DNA from 3 places in the Halomonas sp. AOP43-A1-21 genome. Region 3 is predicted to be linked to each of the others. Evidence: predicted binding sites of a transcription regulator. Region 3 holds the regulator's gene; each other region holds the start of a gene.

Region 1 (5,832 bases), on a different contig from region 3:
TTGCGTGCATGGGGCACCGCGGTGCGGTGCTTTTGCGGGTGCGCTGGCGCTTACGCCGCACTACTTTGTAGGGCATTGGTGTATCAACTGTCTCATCAAACGCAAAGAGCCCTTGGTGGGCTCTTTACTTGGGACCCAGCGATTAGGTGGGCTCAATCGTTATCTTCGCGTTTCTCGAAAGCGCGCTTGTCATCGGGTAGCCGGACGAGGTCGCCAAGGTTTAGGTTCTCTAGTCCCTTTAAGCGATGGCCTTGGGAGTCGAGGATGGCGACGACTTTGGCGATACTCACGGCGTCTTCTTCGCGGTAGGCTTCTACTTCCACCCGGACGATCTTGCCTTGGTAACGTGCCGAGAGAATATCGCCGTTGCCAATTTTGGCGTGGTCATGGTGATCGTTGGTGAATAGCTTGGATACGCTGGCGCTGCCGGGGTCGTCCCATTCAATGTGTCGATGCATCGCTCTCTCCTTGTCAGTTAACTCATAAAACCAGTGTAGTTTGCTTTTTGTTGGATCCGCCAGTTATTGGTTGATGGATTCATCGCCAATATGCTGAAACATAAAGGTTAACGCGGCCGGTAAGCTGGCTCGCCAGACGCGCCAGGTGTGTCCGCCGGGGTAAAGATCCAGGCGCACGTCGTTGGGCTGGATGCGCTCCATGGCCTGGCGTAGCTGGCGGGCGTGGAACTCGGCGTCGTACACATCGCTTCGCCCTGCACTGATGTAAAGTGGCACCGGAGGAATATCGCTTTCTTCGGCGCTGGGGCGGGGCGTTACGTTAATGCGGTACTCTTCCAGGTAAGCGGGGTAGTTGCACGCGTCCCATAGGGCAGTATCAAAATTACCTTGTTCATCTAGAAAGGAAGGGTGACGGTGGGCAGATGAATTTAGCGGCGGGTAGGGGACGTAGCTCGCCGGGCTCAAAGCGGCCACGGCGCCAAACATCTCAGGCTTTTCGAGGGCAAAGTTAAGCGCGCCAAAGCCCCCGGCTGAAAGCCCTCCCACGCCACGTAGCGCACGCGTTGTGCCTACCTGGTAGGTAGCTTCTACATGCGGAATCAGGTCGTTGAAAAAAGCGCTGCGGGCAGCTTCGTTGTGGCCGTCTATCCACCAGCTGCGGCTGCCGGGCATGATGAACACCGCGGGCGGTATGTGCCCCGCGCGAATCAGTCGGTCGGCAGTTTGGGCAAGGTTGCCCTTGGCCACCCAGTCGCGTTCATTACCAAACGAGCCGTGAAGCAGATAAACCACCGGGTATTGAGCGCTTGTATTAGCGTCATAATTGTCGGGTAAATAAACGGTGTAAGGGTAGGCGTGGCCAAGCGTGGGGGATTCAAAGGTGTGATGCTGAACCTCGCCGGCAATCGCTGCGTTAAAGAAGCTCCAAAGGCCCAGCAGGGCGGCCAGCCTGGTTAAAAGCGGGCGTAACGACCATCGCGACATGTCAGTGAGTGAAGAGAGTGACAAACTGCCTCCAGGAGTTATTAGCAGGTTATAAAGTCGGACACCACGATAACCGGGAGTGTTCAGCGCAGGCTAAAGATAGGCATACATGGAGTAGGTATGCATAAAAGAATAGAAGAAATTTACTGGTTGCGTGCTTACGGCTGTGTGGCCGTTTTTTTGTTTCACCTGTTGGATCACGTTAATCAACGCGTGGATAACCTGGCAACTGACCTAATGCGTTTGCCGCTGGTACTCGGCACGCCGATCTTTTTGTTTATCTCGGTGTTCGTATTTGCCATGCGTTACGACAAGGTGGTACCACCCGGTTTTCTGGCCCAGCGGGTGAAGTACGTGATGCTGCCGTATCTGGTGTACGGGTTTATTTACTCGACTGCCGAGTGGGTCAAATTGTACATGGCAGGAGAGACGGTGGGCTTTATCGCCAACGCAGTGGAGTACTTTATCTTTGCCGGTTGGCACGGCTATTTTTTGATCATCGCCATGCAGTTTTATGTAGCCTATTGGCTATTTACACGCTGGCGGCTGTGGCGCTTCAACCCGGTACCGTGGCTATGGCTTAGCTGTCTGGTGAGCATGACGTACTGGGGCACTGCCTATTGGCTTGAGGTTGAATTGCCAGGGTATCTGCTGTGGATTGCTCCTCTTGGCTGGATTTACCTGTTCTTTCTGGCGCTGGCCCTGGTGCGCTACTACCCCTTTGAGTCGGCGACCCTGGTGCCCGAGCAGCCAGCGTGGATGCGCTATTTGTCCCATCCGGCCTGGCTTGGCCTTTGGGTATGCCTGCTAATCATGGCAGGCGTTGCCGGCTGGCTGCAGTTTTCCTCCAAGGAAGTATGGGTCATTCCGCTATTTGTACTTTTTACCCTAGTTGCCATGCGTTACCTGAAAGATTGCCCGGCACCCGGTTGGGTGCGCTATATCAATCGATACTCGTTTGGCATTTATCTGGCCCACCCGATGTTTTTTGCGATTACCGACGTGCTCATCGTGCCTTTTAATCTGTCTGTGGCGATCTATGTGCTGCTGCTAGTCGTCGTTGGGGCGAGCGGTTCTATCATGCTCAACAAAGTTGCTAACACCACTACTACGGGTGCCATGCTGTTTGGGAAACGTTTGAAAGCGTAAATAAGCCTTTGCACCAAAATGAAACGTGAAGATAAATTTTTGCGCTTTTTTGGTTCAAAACTACGCTCAGGGGGTAGTAAAACCTTAACGGTTAGACGCTATGCTACATGGGGAGGCATAGCTGGTTAACTTTTATTGATTGATAAACAATGACTTATTTTTAATACAGGCCAAGTTGGTGCAAAGTTGGCACGCTCTCTGCATTGTATTGGCCAGCGGCTAGCGGGCCATAGGCAGATGCCTTTCGACGTGCTACAACGATAGCCGGTTTCAAAAGATCGCTGAACGATTTGTTACTTATAAAGCAGGCAAACGCTGAGCGAACAAAAATGACAGACGCGCCCTCAAGATCACGATTTGTCGAATGACTAAGTTTGTCTAATAACACTTTTATCGATAGCTTACTGTTTTACGCTTTAAGCCACGCTCATACCGGAGGACACAATGTCAGCCAAGACTCTCGCGCTAATCGAAGAACATGATGTTAAGTGGGTGGACCTGCGTTTCACCGATACTCGCGGTAAAGAGCAGCACGTCACCGTGCCTGCCCGCGATGTAAACGAAGAGTTCTTTGAGAATGGCCAGATGTTTGATGGCTCTTCTATCGAGGGCTGGAAAGGCATCAACGAATCCGACATGATTCTGCGTCCAGAAGACGGTACTGCGTTCCTCGACCCCTTCACCGAAGACGCTACCCTGATTTTGCGTTGCGATATCATCGAGCCTGCCACCATGCAGGGCTATGATCGTGACCCGCGCTCCATCGCCAAACGCGCTGAAGCGTATCTGGAATCTACCGGCCTGGGCGATACCGCCTTCTTCGGTCCTGAACCTGAATTCTTCATCTTTGACGAAGTGCACTGGAAGTCCGACATTCAGGGCTCCATGTACAAAATCTCTTCCGACGAAGGCGCCTGGGCAACCGATAGCCGCGTCGAAGGCGGCAACCTGGGCCACCGTCCGCGCCTGAAAGGTGGCTACTTCCCGGTTCCGCCGGTCGATAGCTTCCACGATATCCGCGGCGCTATGTGTAACACCCTGGAAGCGATTGGCCAGACCGTTGAAGTTCACCACCACGAAGTGGCGAATGCGGGTCAGAACGAAATCGGTGTTAAATTCAACACGCTGGTGAAGAAAGCCGACGAAGTTCAGGAAATGAAGTACGTGATCCACAACGTGGCCCACGCCTACGGCAAAACCGCGACCTTCATGCCCAAGCCGCTGGTGGGTGACAATGGCTCTGGTATGCACGTACACCAGTCGTTCTGGAAAGATGGCCAGAACCAGTTTGCCGGTGACGAGTACGCAGGTCTGTCTGAAATGGCGCTTTACTACATTGGCGGTGTGATCAAGCACGCCCGTGCCCTGAACGCCTTTACCAACGCTTCTACCAACTCGTACAAGCGTTTGGTACCGGGTTTCGAAGCGCCGGTAATGCTGGCTTACAGCGCTCGTAACCGCAGCGCGTCTATCCGTATTCCTTACACGGCAAGCCCGAAAGGCAAGCGCGTTGAAACTCGCTTCCCTGACCCGACCGCCAACCCGTACCTGGCGTTTGCTGCTCTGTTGATGGCCGGTATCGACGGTATCAAAAACAAGATCCATCCTGGCGACGCCATGGACAAGAACTTGTACGACCTGCCGCCAGAAGAAGGCAAGCTGGTGCCAACCGTTGCCAATAGCCTGGACCAGGCGCTGGAAGCGCTCGACGCTGACCGTGCGTTCCTGACCGAAGGTGGCGTGTTCACCGACGACATGATCGATGCCTACATCGACCTCAAGATGGAAGAAGTGGAGCGTATCCGCATGACGACGCACCCCATCGAGTTTGATATGTACTACAGCTGCTAATTGCGTTTTAACGCGATAGTCTGAAACCCCGCCTCGGCGGGGTTTTTTATTGCACTGAACCGGTGAGCAACATGCTTCTTAATTGTGCTTAATGCACTAAAATAGTGCATCAGGTTGGCCGTATGGCGGTAGGCTGCGCTATAAACGCTCGCTTAACCAACGCTTAATGCCCACAAGCCGTGCATGCAGGCGCAAGCGAGATAACTTGGCGCGCTTTTTGCAGTTTCCCTTGCATGATGAACGATTTCACCAGCGATTCTTCAGGATATTCCATGTATCAGCGTTTACTAGAACATCTCGCCATGGCGGTGCTGCTGCTGGACGGTGAGCTCCGCGTACGCTGGATGAATCCGGCAGCCGAAGCGCTGCTGGCGGTAAGTTTTAGCCGTGTGCAGGGGATTAGCTTGGACACTCTGCTAGGCGGCGATGAAAGTATCGATCAGGTATTGGCCAAAGCGCGGGATGCCTTCCATCCCTATACTCAACGCGAGGCGCGCATTACCCCGGTGAACGGTGAGGCGCTGACGGTGGACTACACCGTGACGCCCCTGTCAGAAGACGAGCTCCTGCTGGAAGTGGAGCCCCGTGACCGGCTGATGCAGATTTCTCGCGAGGAAGCGCTAACCACGCGCCAGGAGACCATCAAGGTGCTGGCCCGCGGCCTAGCCCATGAAGTGAAAAATCCGTTGGGTGGCATTCGCGGTGCTGCGCAACTGCTGGAGCGTGATTTAGACGACCCGGCACTGCGGGAATTTACCCATATCATAATTGAAGAGGTTGACCGCCTGCGCGATCTGGTGGATTCAATGCTCGGTCCCAACCGTATCGTTAAACACGAACCGGTGAATATTCATAAAGTGCTGGAACGGGTGCGGTCGCTGCTGATTGCCGAACATCCGGATCTCACCATCAGCCGCGATTACGACCCCAGCCTTCCAGATCTTTCCGGCGATGAATCGCAAATGATCCAAGCCGTGCTTAATGTGGCCCGCAATGCCGTTCAGGCGATGAGCGATGCACAAACCCCTGTGCCGGAACTGATGCTACGTACCCGTGCTCGGCGCCAGTTTACCTTGGGCGCCGAGCGTCACCGCCTGGTGAGCGAAGTCGGCGTGATTGATAACGGCCCGGGTATCCCTGAGGGGCTGCAGGAGACGCTCTTTTATCCCATGGTATCAGGGCGCGCCGAAGGCAGCGGGCTTGGGCTTTCCATCGCCCAGTCGATTTTGCATCAGCATCAAGGGCTGATTGAGTGCGACTCGCGGCCCGGACACACCGAATTTCGTTTATTGATTCCATTAGTTCTTAACGTTACCGGAGAAGCATCATGACTGAGGCTACACGTAGTGAGGTCGCACGGGTGGTCGTCGTTGATGATGACCGCGCCATC
Region 2 (5,832 bases), on a different contig from region 3:
CGCGCCGATTTCAGACATGTACACCAGCTGCGTCATGGAGAGGCAGGCAATCACAAAGCGGGTCAGCTCGCTTTCAATATTGGTGGCCAGCACGGCGGGCAGGAACATATCGGCAAAGCCTACTAAGGTCGCCGGGACAGCGGCCTGTGCTTCAGGAATGCGCAGCAGTTCAAGCACCGGCACCATCGGATAGGAGAGCCAGGTAAACAGCGGGGTAAACTCAGCCAGAATCAGCGCCACGGTGCCGATAGCAAACACCAAGGGAAGCAACGTCAGGAAAATATCGATCACGTTGATCAGCGCTAATTTCGCAAGCGCTTGAGGTCCAGGAGCGCCAGCGGCACGGCGGGTAGCTTGCAGAAGGCTATAGCGGAAAAGGCCGACGTTTTCGGTACGCTCTTCGCTTATCTGACAGCCTACCGGCTCGTAGTAGTCATTGGATTTAAGCGATAGTGGAGGAATACGCGCCACCACCACCGCCGCGATTAACCCAGAAACCACCACGGTAAAGTAAAAGGGTACGAAGAGGTGGTTAATGCCGACAAAGTTAGTGACCAGCAGGCTAAAGGCGATAGAGGCAACGGAAAAGTTGGTCGCAATCACCGATGCTTCGCGGCCATTGTAGTAGCCCTGCTCATACTGCTGGGCGGTGATTAAAACGCCCACGGTTCCAGAGCCCATCCAGGACGCTGTTGCATCAATGGCACTGCGCCCCGGCAGGTTAAAAATCACCCGAAACGGTTTACGCACGATGCTGCCAATAAACTCCATAAAACCAAACTCGACCAGAAACGGCAGCAGAATGGCGGCGAAGAAAAAGAAGGTTAGTAGCACTGGCGCCAGGTCATTGAGCATGACACCGCCCGTAAACGAGGCGGTGACAAATTCCGGGCCGACCTGGAAATAGGTCATCACCACAAAGACGGCCCCTAATAGACGCATGGCGACCCAGATAGCGCCCACATCGAACATATCCTTAAAGTGGCCATTTTGAGCCCACGCTGGTTTTGCTGCTTTAACATATAGCGTCACTGCGACCGACAGGAGTAGTACCGCCATGGCAATGGCAGGTAATGCCTCACCCAGCAATGACTGCAGACCATCGGCCAACACTCCCATGCCGATATTGACGGAATCGCCTATCTGAAAAGGAATGAGAAACAGCAAAACGCCGATGACCGAGGGGATCAGGAACTTCAGCAAATGGTTACGAGGTATTGGCGCCGACGACGCGGGGCCATCTGATTTCACTTGGGAATACGACATACGGTTCACCTGTTGGATGTGATTATTGGAGGTGGGCTGGCGGCGTCCTGAAGGGAGGCGAGGCCTCCCTTGCTGTCTCTTGTCATAGCGCATTTATTAGATAGCGCTTTTAAATCACTAGCTAAGCGGTAGTTCAATCGCCCTGCTTGACGCCCGGCAACACGCAGAGCATTTCATACAGCAGCGTGGCGCCCATTAGCGCGGTGTTACCGCTAGCGTCATACGGTGGGGAAACCTCCACCAAATCGCCGCCGACGATGTTCAAACCTGCGGCACCACGAACAATTTCAAGCCCTTGGGCCGAGGTCAGCCCGCCCATTTCCACCGTGCCGGTTCCGGGGGCAACCGAGGGGTCCAGACCATCGATATCGAAGCTGATATACACTGGTGTATCCCCCATCTGTTCACGCACCTCTTCCATTAGTGGCGCCAACGAGCGGTACCAGCACTCCTCTGCCTGCACCACACGAAAGCCCTGGTCACGGCACCAGTCAAAATCTTCGGCGGAGTAGCCCGTGCCCCGCAGACCAATCTGGACAACCTTGTTAGCCGCTAACAATCCCTCTTCCTGAGCGCGGCGGAAGGTAGTGCCGTGGGCAATCGGCTCATTAAACATGTGTTCATTCACATCCGCGTGGGCATCGATATGAATCAGCCCGACCGGCCCATGCTTCTTGGCCATGGCGCGCAGAATCGGCAGCGTCATGGTGTGATCACCGCCCAGGGTCAGCGGAGTACAGTTGTGGCTAAGTACGTCATCAAAAAACGCAGTGATGATGTCGATGCTTTTGGGAAGATGAAAGGTGTTGATCGGCACATCGCCAATATCCGCCACCTGCAGGCTTTCAAAAGGTGCTGCACGAGTCGCCATGTTATAGGGGCGAAGCATGCGAGACTCATCACGAATCTGGCGGGGTCCAAGACGTGTCCCGGGGCGGTTAGAGGTGCCAATATCCATTGGAATGCCAATAAACGCCGCATCCAGGCCAGCCGCACTCTCTTGCGTGGGTAGGCGCATCATCGTGGCAGGCCCGCCGAAACGCGGCACGCTGTTACCGCCCAATGGCTGATTGAATTCAGACATGCTTATCTCCTTGGCTTTATGAATATTGGCGCGTTACCAAACGCCTTGTTTGAAAAACCTGCTTATTTATAAAGCTTGGCTGTAAAACTGATTGGTAAAGACACTGCATATGGCATGCCAAGTCGATAAAGCCAGTAAACAGGCGGCTGCTTACATCTCTTAATGCAAAAGTGAATCCAAAGAGCGTAAAATTAATTCAATAATGAATCGACAATACAAAAATGAATCAGCAAAGGGCCTTCTGATGAGCGACATCGACAGGCATGTACTGCAAACTATTGTGGAAACCGCTAACGATCACTTCTTTATCGTCAGCGGCAATGGGCAAATAGTGGATATCAGCCCAGGGGCAGAAGCTGTTTATGGGGTATCACGGGAAGAGCTGCTTTCCAGTAGCGTTCAGCAGCTACAAACCGCTGGCGTGCTCAAACCGTCTATCAGCATGGAAGTAATGCGGACACGCAGACCTGCGCAACTTATGCAGGTAACGGGAACAGGACGCCGCGTTATCGCTGAAGCCTACCCCGTTTTCGTCAAAGGCAAGCTAGAGCGCATTATCAGCCGCTCACGGGATCTAACGGATCTACAGCTGTTACAAGATGAGTATGCGCTGCTTCAAAAACGCTTTAGCGAACACTTAAAGCGCAGCCAGATAGCACCGGATGCGGATGAACAGGCCTTGGATGACGCGCTGGATAATCTACAGGTGCGCAGTAACGTAATGCGCGAAATCGCTTTACTGCTTAAGCGCGTTGCTCCGTCAGATGCCAATGTGTTGATGCTCGGTGAATCCGGCGTAGGGAAATCGGCCTTTGCCAAACAGCTACACCGTTGGAGCCAGCGCTGCGATGGGCCTTTTATCGACGTTAACTGTGCCGCTATCCCTGAGAACCTTTTTGAATCCGAGATGTTCGGCTACCAGCCTGGCGCATTCAGCGGTGCAGCGCGGCAGGGTAAAGCCGGCTTGTTGGAGCAGGCCGAAGGCGGCACGCTGTTTCTCGATGAAATTGGTGAGCTACCTCTATTGATGCAGACCAAGCTGCTCAAAGTAATTCAGGATGGCAGCTTGACGCGATTAGGCGATACACGACCACGTCGCGTGGACTTCCGCTTGGTGGTTGCCACGAATCAGGATTTGGCTAAGCAAGTAGAAGCTGGCCTATTCCGTCTGGACCTCTACTACCGCCTTAACGTGATTCCGGTGACATTGCCGCCGCTTCGCGACCGCCGTGAAGATATCCCCGACCTTGTCGAAGCCTGTTTGAAACGACTTAATCAACGCTATGGTCGCCATAAAATCCTCGATACCCGCGCTTGGTCAACCCTGATGGGTAGCGAATGGCCGGGCAACGTGCGTGAACTCGAAAACTGGCTGGAAAGAGCTTGGCTTTCAAGCCCCACCGATCAAATCGAGACACCCCATGTTTATCCTCCCACCGAGCAGCCTCTGGCAAACGTAACGAATACCTCTGTCTCTTCGTTAACGTCGCCCATTGAATCTCACGAAACACTCAAAGAGTATTTAACACGGCTGGAACGGGAAACGCTGCTGCAGCTTAGCGCTACGTTACCCAGCACCTACGCCATCGCGGATCGCCTAGGAATCAGCCAATCCAGCGTGGTACGACGAATGCAGCGGTATGCCATTAAAATCAGCAAGTGATTTTGCCTGACACAGTCCCGCCATATAAACGTCACACAACAGCAACATTTTCACCGCAAGCTGGCCAACAATAGATAACCGCTGGTGGTATAGATATGAGCCTGTGTGTATGAGCCAATCGCGTATCCGCCTGGAGCGCGTTACTAAACGCTGGGGTGCGACGGCCGCTGTCGATGAGATTTCTTTTGAGGTGACGCCCGGGCAGTTTGTCATTCTGCTCGGGCCGTCAGGCTGTGGAAAATCTACCACGCTGCGCATGATTGCGGGCCTGGAGGAAGCAAGCGACGGGCAGATCCATATCGGTGAGCGCGACGTTACGCGCCTGCCGCCGGGTGATCGCGGTTTAAGCATGGTATTTCAGTCTTATGCCCTGTTCCCACATTTAAACGTTGCCGACAACATCGTGTTTGGCCTACGCAGTCGCAAGGTGCCCAAAGCTGAACAGCGCGATCGGCTGGCCAAGGTGGCCGAGCTTGTCGACCTTACCGATTATCTGAACCGTAAACCGGCTCAGCTTTCCGGTGGCCAGCGTCAGCGGGTGGCGCTTGCCCGCTCGATTATTTCTGAACACCCGATCTGTTTGATGGATGAGCCGCTCTCCAATCTGGATGCGCGGCTGCGCAGCGATATGCGCCGGGAAATCAAGGCGCTACAAAGCCGCCTGAATATGACGGTGATTTACGTGACCCACGATCAGGTCGAGGCCATGAGCATGGGGGACCGCGTGATTCTTATGCAGCACGGCCGCATCGTTCAGGATGGGTCGCCTGACGAGCTTTATAACCAGCCTGCCAGCGCCTTTGCCGCTAGCTTTATAGGGAGTCCTGCCATGAACTTGTTACCACTTGTCCAAGGCGATCAGGGTGCTGTTATCGACGGCGAACCGACCACCACGGTCGCGCCGCTGGAAGCCGCTGGTGGGCAGTTAGGCATTCGCCCTGAAGATATTGAGCTGCGCCCAGCATCAGAGCCCGGTGTTCCGGCCACCGTACTTAGCGAGGAGTATCTGGGCGCCGATACCATCGCCCACGTCACCGTAGGTACCCATACCCTAAGGGTTCGGCTAAGTGGCAAGCATGCGCTAACCGGCCAAGCGTGCCGCCTGCACTGGCTGGCGGAAAGTACCCATCTGTTTGGTAGCGATGGGCTGCGGCGTCATGACCTGTCGCCGGTTCAACTGTTGTCTGCACATCGCTCAATTCCCCGTCCACCTTTCGTGGGCTCTTTCCAACATTGATGTTCGTGGAGTCTTTTATGCGTTTGCGTACCCCTTTTGCGACCACAGCCCTGGTGGCCGGACTACTAAGCGCCGCCCAGGCAAGCGCTGATCCCGTTGACCTGACCATGTACTACCCCGTATCGGTCGGCGGTGCCCTAACGGACGTGATCGATAATCTCGTCGATGAGTTTGAGAGCGAACACCCCGATATCTCGGTAGAAGCCATCTACGCGGGCAACTACGACGACACCCGCGTGCGCACGATGTCGGCAATTGAGTCAGGCGATACGCCGCAGCTATCGGTGATGTTCTCCATCGGCCTTTACGAACTGATCGAGCAGGACGCCATTGTGGCGTTCGATGATCTGGTAAAAACCGATGAAGAGCGCGAATGGCTCGACAGCTTCTACCCAGGCCTGATGGAAAACGGCCAGTTGGATGGCAACACCTACGGCATTCCTTTCCAGCGCTCCACCATTGTGCTTTTCTGGAACAAGGATGCCTTTGAAGCGGCCGGTTTAGACCCTGAAACCCCGCCGGAAAACTGGCAGGAAATGGCCGAGATGGCGGCGACGGTTCGCGAAGCCTCCAACGGTGAGC
Region 3 (5,832 bases):
AGGATACGCCGATGGAAGGCTGGGGCAAACGGGTGATTTATCACGTCTCTGAACGGCGCGTCGAGCTGATTGACCAGGCCGAATTGACTCAGGCGGGCGACAAGTTCACCGGAGGTCGCCTGGAATACTTTATTGATCGCGAAGTAGTGCAGGCACGCTCAGATGTGAGCGGCAGTGAGCCGCAGCGTATTCGTATGACACTTCAGCCAGCGCAATAGGAGTGGCCGATGGCTACTGTGGAATCACCACCAATCAAGACCCTCTACGCCAATCATTTGGCCAAAAGCTACAAGCGTCGCCGTGTGGTCAAGGATATTAGCCTGGAGATAGCCCAAGGCAGCGTTGTGGGCCTTCTAGGCCCTAACGGTGCGGGCAAGACCACCTCGTTTTACATGATTGTGGGCCTGGTGAAGTCTGACGCGGGCACCGTAAGTATCGACGAGCTTGATTTGACCCGCGCCCCCATGCACGAACGTGCCATGGCAGGCATTGGCTATCTCCCCCAGGAAGCCTCTATTTTCCGCAAACTGTCGGTGGCGGATAATATTATGGCGATCCTGGAAACCCGCAAAGATCTAGATAGCGCTGGCCGCGAGCAACGCCTCGAAGCGCTGCTTGAAGATTTCCATATTACGCATATCCGCGACAACCTGGGCATGAGCCTTTCGGGTGGCGAGCGGCGCCGGGTCGAGATTGCCCGCTCACTGGCCACAGAGCCTGCCTTCATACTGCTGGATGAGCCGTTTGCCGGGGTCGACCCCATCTCCGTCGGCGAAATTAAAAGTATCATTCGTGCCTTGAAGCAGCGCCATATCGGCGTGTTAATTACTGACCATAACGTGCGCGAAACGCTGGATATCTGCGATATTGCTTACATTGTGGGCGATGGTCATATCATCGCGGGCGGCAGCCCAGAGACTATTCTCAATAACCAGAAGGTCAGAGAAGTTTACCTGGGTGCTGATTTCCGTCTTTAAATTTATGTTCACTGCTAAACAGGGATCTGCAGCAGAATTATTATCAATGGCATGCTTATTGCACTTGCACATAAACATGACTCGCACTAGGGTAAAGCTTTCCGAGTAACGAGTGGTTCTCAGATGGTCATGAAAGCTTCTCTCCAATTGCGTATCGGTACGCAGCTGACCATGACACCTCAGCTGCAGCAGGCCATTGCCCTGCTCCAGTTATCCACATTGGATCTGCGTCAGGAAATTCAGCAGGCGCTGGATGCCAATCCGATGCTGGAACAGGAAGATGAATTCGGTGAGCAGGCAGCCGTTGAAACGCAGGAAGCGGAGTGGGCGGAAAGCATACCCAATGAACTCTCCGTTGATAGCGACTGGTCCGACACCTATCAGGATGTAGGCAGCTCAGGCAGCAGCACTGAGGGACCTGACTTTGAGCGCCAGGCAGCGGGACAAAGCCTGCACGGTCATTTGCTTTGGCAGCTCGCCATGACCGACTTCAGCGCACGTGAACAGCAGATTGCAGAAAGCTTGATCGACGCGCTGGATGCCAACGGCTACCTGACGCAGCCCTTAAACGATATTCGCGACGGGTTGCGCGCTCAAAATATCGAAGCGCTTAGCCAGCGCGAGATGGAAACCATTCTGATGCGTTTGCAGCAGTTTGAGCCGACCGGCGTTTTTGCCCGCGACCTGCGCGAATGCCTGATGCTTCAACTGGCTACCCTGCCCGATGACACTCCCCTGCTTGTCCCGGCGCGCCGTCTGGTACGCCAGTTTCTGGAAGCACTCGGCAAAAATGACATTCGGCTACTCAAGCGCCGCCTAGGGCTGGACGATGAGCAGCTAGACGATGTGATTGGCCTGATCCGCAGCCTGGACCCACGCCCCGGTAGCGCTTACGGGGTGACCGATGATAGCTATATCACGCCTGACCTGGTGGTACGCCACGATCATGAAGGCTGGCACCTGGAGCTTAACCCTGAAGCTCTGCCTCGCCTGCGCATCCAGCCCGACTACGCCAGCTTGATCAAGCGTGCCGACAAGAGCCAGGATAACCAGTTTTTAAAAGAGCACTTGCAAGAAGCACGCTGGTTAATCAAAAGCCTCTCCAGCCGCAACGATACACTGCTGCGCGTAGGGCGCGAAATCATCACCCGTCAAATCGGCTTTTTAGAGCAAGGTGAAGAGGCCATGAAGCCTTTGATTCTTGCGGATATTGCAGAAGCCGTGGAAATGCATGAATCCACCATTTCACGTGTGACAACGCAGAAATATATTCATACCCCACGGGGTGTCTTTGAGCTTAAATACTTTTTCTCAAGCCAGATCAGCGGTCAAGACGGGGGCGACAGCCACTCAAGCACGGCGATTCGCGCCCGGCTCAAGAAGCTGATCCAGGACGAACCCCCTGGCAAACCGCTCTCAGACAGCCGTTTGGTCACGCTGCTTGAAGAGGGAGGTATTACGGTGGCACGGCGTACTGTGGCCAAATACCGCGAGTCATTGGGCATTCCATCCTCCAGTGAACGCCGTCGCTTAAGGTAGGCTTTTAGGAGGTCTTGAGACAGTTTTGTACAAGAGAAACAGCAAAACTCGCGACAAGGGCTTTGCAACACCGTAAAAAGGGTTACAATCGAAATACAGTCCGATGGATAAGGAGTACGTCAATGCAAGTAAACATCACTGGTCATCACGTAGAACTGACTGACGCCTTGCGTGACTATGTTAATGAAAAGCTTGAACGCGTCGAACGCCATTACGACAATATCACCACGGTACAAGTAACCTTATCCATTGAGAAGGAGCGCCAGCAGGCGGCATGCACCCTTCATGCAGCAGGCGCCGACCTGCATGCCGATGCGGAAGATGTCGATATGTATGCAGCCATCGACGCATTAGCCGATAAAATCGATCGTCAACTCGTTAAGCATAAGGAAAAAGCACAAGCTCGCGCCCAAGGCGCAGGCGTGCGTTAACTCAATGACGTTGGAAACTATCCTCCCCCCGGAGCGCGTGCTTTACGATGTGCCTGGGGGCAGCAAAAAAAGGGTGCTGGAGTTTTTCAGCACCTTTATCGCTCAAAACACACCTAGCCTGGACAGCCAAGAAGTGTTCAGCCGACTGATTGGTCGCGAACGACTTGGAAGCACGGGGATCGGCAACGGCGTTGCCATTCCCCATGCACGTAGCCCTCACTGCGCTACGCCCATCGCAGGTTTTCTAAAGCTATCAGAGCCCGTTGATTTTGACGCTATAGACGGTGATCCGGTTGATCTCGTATTTGTGCTGCTGGTACCTGAAGAGGCCGATGATACACATCTGTCGCTCTTGGGCCAGGTAGCCACCATTATGAACGATGCCAGCACACGCCAAGCGTTACGAAAAACCAATAGCCAGCGTGAGTTGTTTGATTTGCTTATGAGTAAAATTCGTGAGCAGACAGCAACGTAGCCTGTAGAGCGTTTGGCATCTCTTCTCGCTTTCACATCCATGCTTTTACCAAAGCACGCAAAGAGAGCCATTATGCAACTGGTGATCATTAGCGGCCGCTCAGGGTCCGGTAAATCTATCGCTTTACAGGCGTTGGAAGATATTGGCTACTATGCCATCGACAACCTGCCTGCAATGTTGCTTGGCTCGCTGGTAGATGAACTTTGCGAAGAAGGCGGGCGTACGCACCTAGCAGTGAGTATTGATGCGCGCAATTTGCCTACGGCGCTGGAAAGATTGCCAACGCTGCTTGATGAGCTGCGTCAGCGCCCCATTGACTGCCAGGTCATCTATCTGACCACCGATGCGCGTATTTTGCTTGAGCGCTACTCTGCCACACGGCGACGCCACCCATTAACGCGTGATAGCCATATGACGCTTGAAGAGGCGATCACCAAAGAGGAAGAGACGCTTAATGAGATACGCGACTTAGCCGATCTTAGGATAGACACCTCACGTTTATCGGTACACGATTTGCGCCGGCGCATAGCCGATCAGGTCGCCCACCAGCACAAAGACCAGCTAACGCTTACCTTTGAATCGTTTGGCTACAAGCACGGCGTGCCCATGGATGCAGATTTGGTGTTTGACGTGCGCTGCCTGCCCAATCCCTACTGGGACCCAACGCTACGTCAGTACACAGGACGTGACGCAACGATTATTGCGTTTCTGCGCGGCTATCCGATTGTCGAAGATATGAGCAACGACATTCAGGCTTTGCTAGAACGTTGGCTGCCAGCTTATCAGAATAGTCAGCGTAGCTATATGACCGTGGCCATCGGCTGTACTGGCGGGCAGCACCGCTCCGTGTATATCGCCGAGCAGCTGGCCCAAAAGCTTGCGCCGTTAATAGGCGAAGTACAGTTGCGCCATCGCGAGCTTGGCCTGCAATATACGTTAAGCGGCACGCAAGCAGAGCCGCTTGATAAAGCTTCATTGGCAGAGCAGGCGCCTAGCGCTCAGTAAACGCATACTGCATACATCATTAATGACACCACTCGGAGAAAGGGAACCAGGGTGCCAGAAAGAACGCTAACACTTACCAATCAACGTGGCCTACATGCCCGCGCAGCAACCAAACTGGTCAAGTGCGGTCAGCAATATTCCGCCAGAATTCACGTGTACAAACAGCAGCAAATGGCTGACGCTGCCAATATCATGTCGCTTTTGATGTTAGCCGCACCTTGCGGCACCGAACTGCGTATTCACGCGGAAGGTGACGACGCCGAACACGCGCTTGAAGCCATACAAGCCCTGTTCGACGCCCGCTTTGACGAAGACCAGTAGCGCTTAGCTACCCGCCACCGTCATCGCATCAATCAGCCAACTACCCGTATGAACACTACCACGCGTATCAGTATCGCTGCCGATACCGACCAATCCTGAGAACATGCGCTCCAGGTTTCCGGCAATGGTGAACTCTTCAATTGGATACTGAACTTCACCATTCTCGACCCAGAAACCTGCCGCCCCGCGGGAATAGTCGCCGGTCACCCCGTTGACGCCCTGCCCCATCAGTTCGGTTACCCAGATACCCCGCCCCATTTCCTTGAGCAGCGCTTCGCGTGTTTTCAAGGGCGCGTCAAGGCGCACATTGCGTGCACCGCCCGCATTCCCGGTGGTCTGCATGCCCAGGCGACGAGCGCTGTAGGATGAGAGCATGTAGCTTGCGATGCTCCCCTGATCGATAAAGCGATTGTTGCGCGTTTGAACGCCTTCACCATCAAACGGCGTACTGGCCGTGGCTCCAACTTCCATGGGTCGCTCTTCAAGACTGAACCACTCGGGAAAAAGCGGTGTCCCCAGACGATCGCACAGGAAAGAGGACTGACGATACAGCGCGCCGCCAGCCAAGGCGCTGAGCAGATGACCGATTAACCCTGCAGATAGCGAAGGATCAAACAGGACTGGAAATGTACCCGTGGGGGGTAACTGGGCGCCTAACCGGCGTAGCGTGCGCGCAGCCGCCTCTCGGCCAACCTCAGCAGGGTCACGTAAATGCAGAGGGTTACGCGCAGAGGTATAGTCGTAATCGCGCTGCATGCCGCTCTCATCCTGCGCGATCAACATGCAGGAAAGTGAATGACTGCTGCCTTTCTGGGTGCCTAAAAAGCCGTGACTATTGGCATAGACCCGAACACCTTCGCCACTGGAGAGCGAAGCGCCCTCTGACTGGCTAATACCGTCAACATCGCGACCCGCCTGCTCACAGGCAAGCGCAATCTCAATAGCCTGTTCGGTGGTCAGCGCCCACGGATAATGCACTTTCAGATCCGGAAGCTCAGTGGCCATCTGGTCAGCATCTGCAAGCCCAGCGACCGGGTCTTCACCGGTGTAACGGGCAATCGCCAATGCCTTTTCAACCACGGCC

The links. The regulator sigma-54, encoded in region 3, starts transcription at its own class of promoters, with help from an activator protein. The targets are predictions, from matches to a motif close to TGGCACNNNNNTTGCTNT.
Region 1: a site for sigma-54 is predicted at 2,779-2,796, ahead of glnA (glutamate--ammonia ligase). Genes of this name have one in related genera too.
Region 2: a site for sigma-54 is predicted at 2,453-2,470, ahead of speB (agmatinase). Genes of this name have one in related genera too.

What each region holds. Positions count from the first base shown of each region.
Region 1 covers NZ_JBQSWC010000017.1:58,722-64,553, forward strand. The annotation lists gene ACT3R7_RS11120 (hypothetical protein) at 153-458, opposite strand; gene ACT3R7_RS11125 (alpha/beta hydrolase) at 522-1,442, opposite strand; gene ACT3R7_RS11130 (acyltransferase family protein) at 1,563-2,591, shown strand; gene glnA (glutamate--ammonia ligase) at 3,036-4,442, shown strand; gene glnL (nitrogen regulation protein NR(II)) at 4,715-5,773, shown strand; gene ntrC (nitrogen regulation protein NR(I)) at 5,770-5,832, shown strand, end outside.
Region 2 covers NZ_JBQSWC010000027.1:62,928-68,759, reverse strand. The annotation lists gene ACT3R7_RS14955 (YjiH family protein) at 1-1,266, opposite strand, end outside; gene speB (agmatinase) at 1,400-2,350, opposite strand; gene ACT3R7_RS14945 (sigma-54 interaction domain-containing protein) at 2,595-4,013, shown strand; gene ACT3R7_RS14940 (ABC transporter ATP-binding protein) at 4,123-5,250, shown strand; gene ACT3R7_RS14935 (ABC transporter substrate-binding protein) at 5,268-5,832, shown strand, end outside.
Region 3 covers NZ_JBQSWC010000001.1:188,373-194,204, forward strand. The annotation lists gene lptA (lipopolysaccharide transport periplasmic protein LptA) at 1-218, shown strand, start outside; gene lptB (LPS export ABC transporter ATP-binding protein) at 228-977, shown strand; gene ACT3R7_RS00915 (RNA polymerase factor sigma-54) at 1,101-2,516, shown strand; gene hpf (ribosome hibernation-promoting factor, HPF/YfiA family) at 2,639-2,947, shown strand; gene ptsN (PTS IIA-like nitrogen regulatory protein PtsN) at 2,952-3,422, shown strand; gene rapZ (RNase adapter RapZ) at 3,495-4,427, shown strand; gene ACT3R7_RS00935 (HPr family phosphocarrier protein) at 4,479-4,748, shown strand; gene pmbA (metalloprotease PmbA) at 4,752-5,832, opposite strand, start outside.